2 regions of the Enterobacter sp. H2G27 genome follow, and region 2 is predicted to be linked to the other one. Evidence: predicted binding sites of a transcription regulator. Region 2 holds the regulator's gene; the other holds the start of a gene.
The links. The regulator Fur, encoded in region 2, represses iron uptake genes when iron is present. The targets are predictions, from matches to a motif close to ATAATAATGAGAACNACTATCAA.
Positions count from the first base shown of each region.

Region 1: zupT (zinc transporter ZupT) is a predicted target of Fur. The motif match lies at 1,213-1,235, and genes of this name have one in related genera.

Region 1 is NZ_JBSVSI010000001.1:3,596,298-3,600,516, forward strand. Features, by position in the region: gene ACW9E7_RS16985 (glutathionylspermidine synthase family protein) at 1-169, shown strand, start outside; gene ygiD (4,5-DOPA-extradiol-dioxygenase) at 263-1,051, opposite strand; gene zupT (zinc transporter ZupT) at 1,248-2,021, shown strand; gene ribB (3,4-dihydroxy-2-butanone-4-phosphate synthase) at 2,054-2,707, opposite strand; FMN riboswitch at 2,814-2,964, opposite strand; gene ubiK (ubiquinone biosynthesis accessory factor UbiK) at 3,084-3,380, shown strand; gene hldE (bifunctional D-glycero-beta-D-manno-heptose-7-phosphate kinase/D-glycero-beta-D-manno-heptose 1-phosphate adenylyltransferase HldE) at 3,459-4,219, opposite strand, start outside.
Region 2 is NZ_JBSVSI010000001.1:1,013,723-1,017,941, forward strand. Features, by position in the region: gene glnS (glutamine--tRNA ligase) at 1-102, shown strand, start outside; gene chiP (chitoporin ChiP) at 549-1,946, shown strand; gene chiQ (ChiQ/YbfN family lipoprotein) at 1,994-2,320, shown strand; gene fur (ferric iron uptake transcriptional regulator) at 2,413-2,859, opposite strand; gene fldA (flavodoxin FldA) at 3,151-3,681, opposite strand; gene ybfE (LexA regulated protein) at 3,837-4,124, opposite strand.

The sequences.
Region 1 (4,219 bases), 2.6 Mb from region 2:
AGGGATGATCGTCCAGGAGTTCTATCAACTTCCAAAATTTGGCGACAGCTATACGCTGATTGGCAGCTGGCTCATCAACGATCAGCCTGCCGGAATTGGAATTCGCGAAGATCGCGCGCTGATCACGCAGGATCTGTCGCGGTTCTATCCGCACATTTTCGTGGAGTAAGACTGCGGCCTGATGCCCTCACCCCGCCCCTCTCCCACAGGGAGAGGGGGCAAACACTAAAAACGGCAACCTGAGGTTGCCGTTTTGCTTTTATTATCCCACCTGCACCGACAGCATACTCAGACTCCCCATCTCGATACCGTCGACCGGGATCGTCACCGGCTCCTGACCATCCCACGCGCCAAGAACGTACAGCAGCGGCAGGAAGTGTTCCGGTGTCGGGTTAGAGAGCGAACCACCTTCGTGATCCAGATAGTTCACCAGCGGATGCTCCTCAGCCGGGCCTTGCCAGGTCAGGTTCGCTTTAACGTAGTCGTTAAAGGCGGTCGCCCACGGGTACGGCGTGTTCTCACCGTGCCAGCGTGCGGTACGCAGGTTATGCACCACGTTGCCGCTCGCCACCAGCATGATGCCTTCATCACGCAGGGTCGCCAGCTTACGCCCCATCTCAAGATGCCAGGCGGCCGGTTTGGTGCTGTCGATGCTCAACTGCACCATCGGGATATCCGCATCAGGATACATTTTAATAAGCACGCCCCAGGAGCCGTGGTCAAAGCCCCAGGCTTCTTTATCCAGCGTCACAGGGACAGGCGCCAGCAAATCCACCAGCCTTTGTGCCAGCTCGGGCGAGCCGGGGGCCGGATAATGCGTGTCGTATAGCGCCTGCGGGAAGCCGCCAAAATCATGAATGGTTTTTGGCGCTTCCATGGCGGTCACGCCTGTACCACGGGTAAACCAGTGCGCAGACACCACCACGATCGCTTTCGGACGCGGCAACGTCTCGCCCAGATGACGCCAGGCGCGGGTATAGACGTTGTCTTCCAGAACGTTCATTGGGCTACCGTGGCCTAAAAACAGGGCTGGCATACGGGAAGAAGTCATGGTGATATCCTTACAGAAGGTGTCAATTTAATGGTGCTACATTACGCGCAATCCGGCAAAGATGAACGCAGATAAGCGTGAAGATCATCATCAGGAAATTTGAATGTAAGGAATGTGTAAAGCCGGGTTTTCACCCTCGCTTTGCCAGAAATGAATCATTTATATTAATGAGAATGATTATCATAAGGAGCAATGCATGTCAGTCCCCTTGATCCTGACCATACTGGCGGGCGCCGCGACCTTCATCGGTGCGATCCTCGGCGTGCTCGGCCAAAAGCCCTCTAACCGCGTACTGGCCTTTTCACTGGGCTTTGCTGCCGGGATCATGCTGCTCATCTCCCTGATGGAGATGCTGCCTGCCGCGTTGGGCACAGAAGGCATGTCTCCGCTGCTGGGCTACGGCATGTTTGTCTTTGGCCTGCTGGGATACTTTGCCCTCGATCGGATGCTACCACACGCGCATCCGCAGGATTTAATGCAGAAAAACGTGACGCCTATGCCGCGCAATATCAAGCGTACCGCCGTGCTGTTAACGCTTGGCATCAGCCTGCACAACTTCCCTGAAGGGGTCGCTACCTACGTGACGGCCAGCAGCAATCTTGAGATGGGTTTTGGCATCGCGCTGGCGGTCGCCTTACACAATATTCCTGAAGGACTGGCCGTCGCCGGACCCGTGTATGCCGCAACGGGATCGAAACGCACCGCTGTGTTCTGGGCGGGTATTTCCGGGATGGCCGAAATCCTTGGCGGCGTGCTGGCCTGGCTCATCCTCGGTAGCCTGGTCTCTCCGGTAGTGATGGCAGCGATTATGGCAGCGGTAGCCGGGATCATGGTTGCGCTTTCGGTGGATGAACTGATGCCGCTGGCGAAGGAGATCGATCCTAACAACAACCCCAGCTATGGCGTGCTGTGCGGAATGTCGGTGATGGGATTAAGTCTGGTTCTGCTGCAGACCGCAGGAATCGGGTAAAAAAACGCCGGGACATCCCGGCGTTTTTATTATCAGCTGGCTTTGCGCTCGTGCGCCTGGCGATACTCGACCAGATCTTCAATCGTTACCACCGGCATATTGTGCAGACGGGCAAAGGTGATGCACTCCGGCGCGCGCGCCATGGTGCCGTCATCGTTGGTCAGTTCACACAGCACACCGGCAGGTTTGAAGCCCGCCAGCGTCACCAGGTCGATCGTCGCTTCGGTGTGACCGCCGCGGGTCAACACGCCGCCCGCCTGCGCGCGCAGCGGGAAGACGTGGCCTGGACGGTGCAGATCGGATGGCTTCGCATCATCAGCAATGGCGGCACGTACGGTAGTCAGACGGTCAGCCGCAGACACACCGGTGGTCACGCCATGCGCCGCTTCAATGGTCACGGTAAAACCGGTACCAAAGGCGCTGGTGTTGTTTTCGACCATCATCGGCAGCTCGAGCTGCTTACGACGATCTTCGGTAATACACAGGCATACGATGCCGCTGCCGTGACGGATGGTCAGCGCCATCTGTTCAACGGTCATGTTTTCGGCGGCGAAAATCATGTCGCCTTCGTTTTCACGGTTTTCATCGTCAAGCACCATCACACCGCGGCCTTCGCGCAGTGCATCCAGTGCATGTTCAACACGTTGAGTTGAAGTGCCAAAAGAGGAAAGTAGCGTCTGATTCATGGTAAAAAAACCTCATTAACATTATGGTTACCAGAATCAGGGCAGTCTTAGGAGCGCCGTATAAGCGGCAAAAAGATAACGTGAGCGGGCCCATGCCCGACTTGATCGTTACTCTCTCCCATCCGGACTCTAACCGTCGGCCCCGGAATTACACCGGATCTGCTGACCTTTGAGTTTTCACCCAAAGCGCTCGCGGGCTTTCAGCGTCACGCTGATTTACCGCCGGTGGGGAATTTCGCCCCGCCCTGAGAATAAGCGAGATAACTATAACGCTATTGATTATCCTGGGCAATGCATAAGCATCAAACAATTTTGTTTACCCCGGGCATGACGCGCTACAATGGACACTAACACCTTTCCATCAAGGGAAACGACAATGATTGACCCGAAAAAAATTGAGCAGATCGCGCGTCAGGTTCATGAATCTATGCCAAAAGGCATTCGTGAATTTGGTGATGACGTAGAAAAGAAAATCCGCCAGACGCTGCAGGCGCAGTTGGTTCGCCTTGATTTAGTCAGCCGCGAAGAGTTCGACGTGCAGACCCAGGTTCTGCTGCGCACCCGCGAGAAGCTGGCGCTGCTGGAACAGCGTCTGACCGAGCTGGAAAACCGCAATGCGCCGGAAGAAGTGAAGCCGGCACCGGCCATTCCGCCGGTGGATGACCAGGAGTAAGTGCGGCCTGATGCCCTCACCCCAGCCCTCTCCCACAGGGAGAGGGTGAAAAAAAACGGGCCAACTGGCCCGTTTTTTTTACTGACTGTCTTTCTGGATCTTCTTGATGATGTTGGTGGTTGAGCACCCGTCCTCAAAGTTGAGCACCATCACCTCGCCGCCGTTGGCCCAAACCTCTTCGCTGCCCGCGATTTGCTCCGGCTTGTAATCCCCGCCTTTTACCAGCAGGTCCGGCAGAATACCGGCAATCAGGCGCTGCGGGGTATCTTCTTCAAACGACACCACCCAGTCCACCGCTTCCAGCGCGCCGAGCACAATCATACGCTGCTCGAGCGGGTTCACCGGACGCGTTTCACCCTTCAGGCGTTTGGTCGACGCATCGCTGTTGACCGCCACAATCAGGCGATCGCCCAGCTTGCGCGCATTCGCCAGATACGAAACGTGGCCAGCGTGCAGAATGTCGAACACGCCGTTGGTCATCACCACCTTTTCACCACGCTTGCGCGCGGCGGCGACGGCTACCTTCAGCTCGTCTTCTGTCATGACGCCAAAACCAGTATCCGCGCGACCACGCACCGCGTTTTCCAGCTCGATTGGCGAAACGGTTGAGGTCCCGAGTTTACCCACGACCACGCCCGCCGCGGCGTTAGCGAAGTAGCACGCCTCTTCCAGAGAATTACCCGCTGCCAGCGTCGCCGCCAGCACGCCGATCACCGTGTCACCGGCACCGGTCACGTCGTACACTTCCTGCGCCTGGGTTGGCATATGCAGCGGCGCTTTGCCCGGCTGCAGCAGCGTCATCCCCTGCTCGGAGCGGGTCACCAGAAGCGCAGATAATT
Region 2 (4,219 bases):
GAAGGTTACTTCTGCCTGGACAGCCGACACAGCACGGCAGAAAAACCGGTATTTAACCGTACCGTAGGTCTGCGTGATACCTGGACGAAGATCGGCGAATAATATTGCTGGTCTGGTCAATGAGAGACAAACGCCGCACTATGCGGCGTTTTTTTATTTAACGATCAGGGTATTAAGCCAGGGCCTAAAAAGGTGTGATAAAAATATCAGGTCAATGAGGTGCTACTTATTTTTCAAAAAAAAGTTTGTGTCATTAGGAAAAACAAAAAGGTTATAAGAAAGGGAAGATGTTTCTCGTCTAGCCACTGAAATACTTGAAAATTTCCCGCCATTCCTCGCCTCCCTGCAAATGTTACAAAGCACTACTAATTATGTGCACTTCGTCATAATCCTGACTTTTGTCCGCTAAAAAGCATTGATAATTCGCGTCGCGAAAAATAACCTAACGACGGTAGTTAATTCGAGGGTATTTAAAACTACCCCTGACCATTTGGTCTTTTTTATTTACGCCGTTTCAGGCGTTTTAATTCGTCAAAGAGGAATAATCTATGCGTACGTTCAGTGGCAAACGTAGTGCGCTGGCGCTGGCTATTGCCGGTGTGACAGCAATGTCGGGCCTGGTGGTGACACCAGAGGCGAAAGCGGCAGGCTTCATCGACGATTCTACCCTCACGGGCGGTATCTATTACTGGCAGCGTGAACGTGACCGTAAAGACGTCACCGAAGACAAATACAAAACCAACCTTTCTCATTCCACCTGGAACGCCAACCTGGACTTCCAGTCAGGCTATGCCGCGGATATGTTCGGTCTGGATATTGCTGCGTTTACCGCGATTGAAATGGCGGAAAACGGCGACAGCGCCCACCCGAATGAAATTGCCTTCTCCTCCAGCAATAAAGCGTATAAAGAAGACTGGTCCGGGGATAAGAGCGGCATCAGCCTTTACAAAGCCGCTGCAAAATTTAAATACGGTCCGGTATGGGCGCGCGGTGGTTATATTCAGCCAACTGGCCAGACCCTGTTAGCACCGCACTGGAGTTTTATGCCGGGTACCTATCAGGGTGCGGAAGCCGGGGCGAACTTTGACTACGGTGATGCGGGTGCGTTGAGCTTCTCCTATATGTGGACCAACGAGTACAAAGCACCCTGGCACATCGAGATGGACAAGTTCTACCAGAACGATAAGAAAACCAAAGTCGATTATCTCCACTCGCTGGGGGCGAAATACGACTTCAAAAACGATCTGGTTCTCGAAGCAGCATTTGGCCAGGCGCAAGGGTATATCGATCAGTACTTTGCCAAGGCCAGCTATAAGTTTGATGTCGCGGGTAGCCCGCTGAGTACCAGCTATCAGTTCTACGGTACGCGCGACAAAGTCAGCAACGGTGGCGTCAATGACATTTATGATGGCACCGCGTGGCTGCAGGCGCTAACCTTCGGCTATAAGGTCGGTCAGGTTGATTTACGTCTGGAAGGAACATGGGTGAAGGCGGAAGGGCAGCAGGGCTACTTCCTGCAGCGTATGACCCCGACCTATGCCTCATCCAACGGTCGTCTTGATATCTGGTGGGATAACCGCTCAGACTTCAACGCCGACGGCGAGAAAGCGGTCTTCTTCGGCGCAATGTACGACCTGAAAAACTGGAACCTGCCTGGCTGGGCGGTGGGCGCTTCTTACGCTTACGCCTGGGATGCAAAACCTGCCGATATGGCAACTCCGGACGCATACTACGATCCCAACTATCGCCTGAAAGAGTCTTCTTACAGCCTCGATGCTATCTATACCCTGCAGGATGGCCGCGCGAAAGGCACAATGTTCAAACTGCACTTCACTCAGTATGACAACCACTCCGATATCCCGAGCTACGCGGGCGGTTACGGCAACATCTTCCAGGATGAACGTGACGTGAAATTCATGGTTATCGCACCGTTCACTATCCTCTGATGAATCTTCCGGCGGGTTAGATCCCGCCGGACCGGAGACTGCATATGATGAAAAAAATCGTAATCGTCGCGTTACTGGCATCAGGGCTGGTGGCGTGTGCTCAGAGTGAGGCACCGAAAGAAGATTCCCGGCTGAAGGAGGCCTATAGCGCCTGTATTAATACAGCAGAAGGATCGCCGGAGAAAATTGAAGCCTGTCAGAGCGTGCTGAACGTGCTGAAGAAAGAGAAAGCGCATGAGCAGTTTGCGACGCGGGAGAATGTCCGCGTGATGGATTACCAGGCCTGTATCCAGGCGCGTAAAACCGGTAACGATCAGGAAGTGGCCAAGCGTTGCAATAAGATCTGGAACGAGATACGCAACAATAATAAATAAGTTGTTTTACGCCCGGTGGCGCTGCGCTTACCGGGCTTTTTTCTGGCAAAAAAAAGCCAACCTTTCGGCTGGCTCAGAGTATGAACACTTGCTTATTTTGCGTCGTGCGCGTGGTCATCTTCGCGGCAGTCGCCTTCAGCGCAGTGACCGTAAAGGTACAGGCTGTGGTTGGTCAGGCGGATACCGTGACGCGCGGCGATTTCACGCTGGCGCGCTTCGATGGAATCATCGCTGAATTCAATGACCTTGCCGCAGTCGAGGCAGATCAGATGATCGTGGTGCTGCTGCTGGGTCAGTTCGAAAACAGATTTACCGCCTTCGAAATTATGACGGGTGACAATGCCCGCGTCATCAAACTGGTTCAGCACGCGATAGACGGTAGCCAGCCCAATCTCTTCACCCATGTCGATAAGACGTTTATAAAGGTCTTCCGCACTGACATGGTGATTGTCTGGACCCTGAAGCACTTCGAGGATTTTTAACCGAGGAAGCGTAACTTTCAGGCCAGCCTTCTTTAATGCGGTATTGTTGTCAGTCATGCGGAATCTGTCCTGTTGCTAAACGATTCACTTCTGTAGGAAGTGACAGAAAATGCACCTGGGATAATGCGTCTCATTATAGAACTGCCATGGCTAAATGAAAACTGCAAGTCTCAGGCAAAATATGCTTATAAAAATGGGGTATCACCAACAAACTTGCTCAATGGAAAACCACATTTTATCAGGGAGACATTGTACAGGTCTGGGCGAAAAAGTTAAAAGATTGTAGCAATTAATTTAATCGGTTTGACCTGGTGCGCGGGCGCAACCGCCGTTGCGCCGCGAGAAAAATCAGGCGTTAAGAATATCGTCCAGGTGCAGTTCTTCACGGATCTGCTTAACCCATTTCTCAACGCGCTCTGCGGTCAGTTCTGGCTGACGGTCTTCGTCGATGGCCAGACCCACGAAATGATCGTCATCGGCCAGGCCTTTAGACGCTTCGAAGTGGTAACCAGCGGTCGGCCAGTGGCCTACGATAACCGCGCCGTTCGGCTCAATGATGTCGCGGATGGTCCCCAGCGCGTCACAGAAATACTCAGCGTAGTCTTCCTGGTCACCGCAGCCAAACAGGGCAACCAGCTTACCGTTGAAGTCCACTTCTTCCAGCGTCGGGAAGAAATCATCCCAGTCGCACTGGGCTTCACCGTAGTACCAGGTTGGGATACCCAGCAGCAGAATGTCATAGCCTTCCAGATCTTCTTTGCTGCTCTTGGCAATGTCATGCACATCAGCAACGTCTTTACCGAGCTGTTTTTGAATGTTTTTTGCGATATTTTCGGTATTGCCGGTATCACTGCCAAAGAAAATGCCGATGATTGCCATGAGTAAAATAACCTCTTGAAACTTAATAGTATGGTGGCGCAATTCGGCCACGGATAAGGGCAATAATAGCAGAACTGGCAACCCTGCGGAAACAGCTATCGCGCAGGACTGCACTCTGTGCTACATGAAAAGGGTAATAAAGAGGATTTTCAGACTTATGCCTGGCTGCGTAACGTCTCAAGCTGGGCGATTAACATCTCTTCAATGAGCTCGCTGCGGCTGATATTTCGCGCGTCAGCCAGCTCGTTCAGCGCATCGACGGCGTCGGCGTTAAGCTTCAGTTCGACACGCTTAAGCCCGCGATTTTTATCGCGTTTAAGCTGATTGCGTTTATTGATACGCAGCTGTTCATCGCGCGAAAGCGGATTCGTCTTCGGTCGTCCCGGGCGACGCTCATTCGCGAACAGATCTAGTGTCGTACGGTCCGTTTGTTCTTTGGCCATGATTCTGAGACTTCGGGGGAAACACGCCGCCCTGCTAATGCCCGGGCGATAAGCGCGCCATCATACATCACCAAAAACGGCACGCCAACGACTGG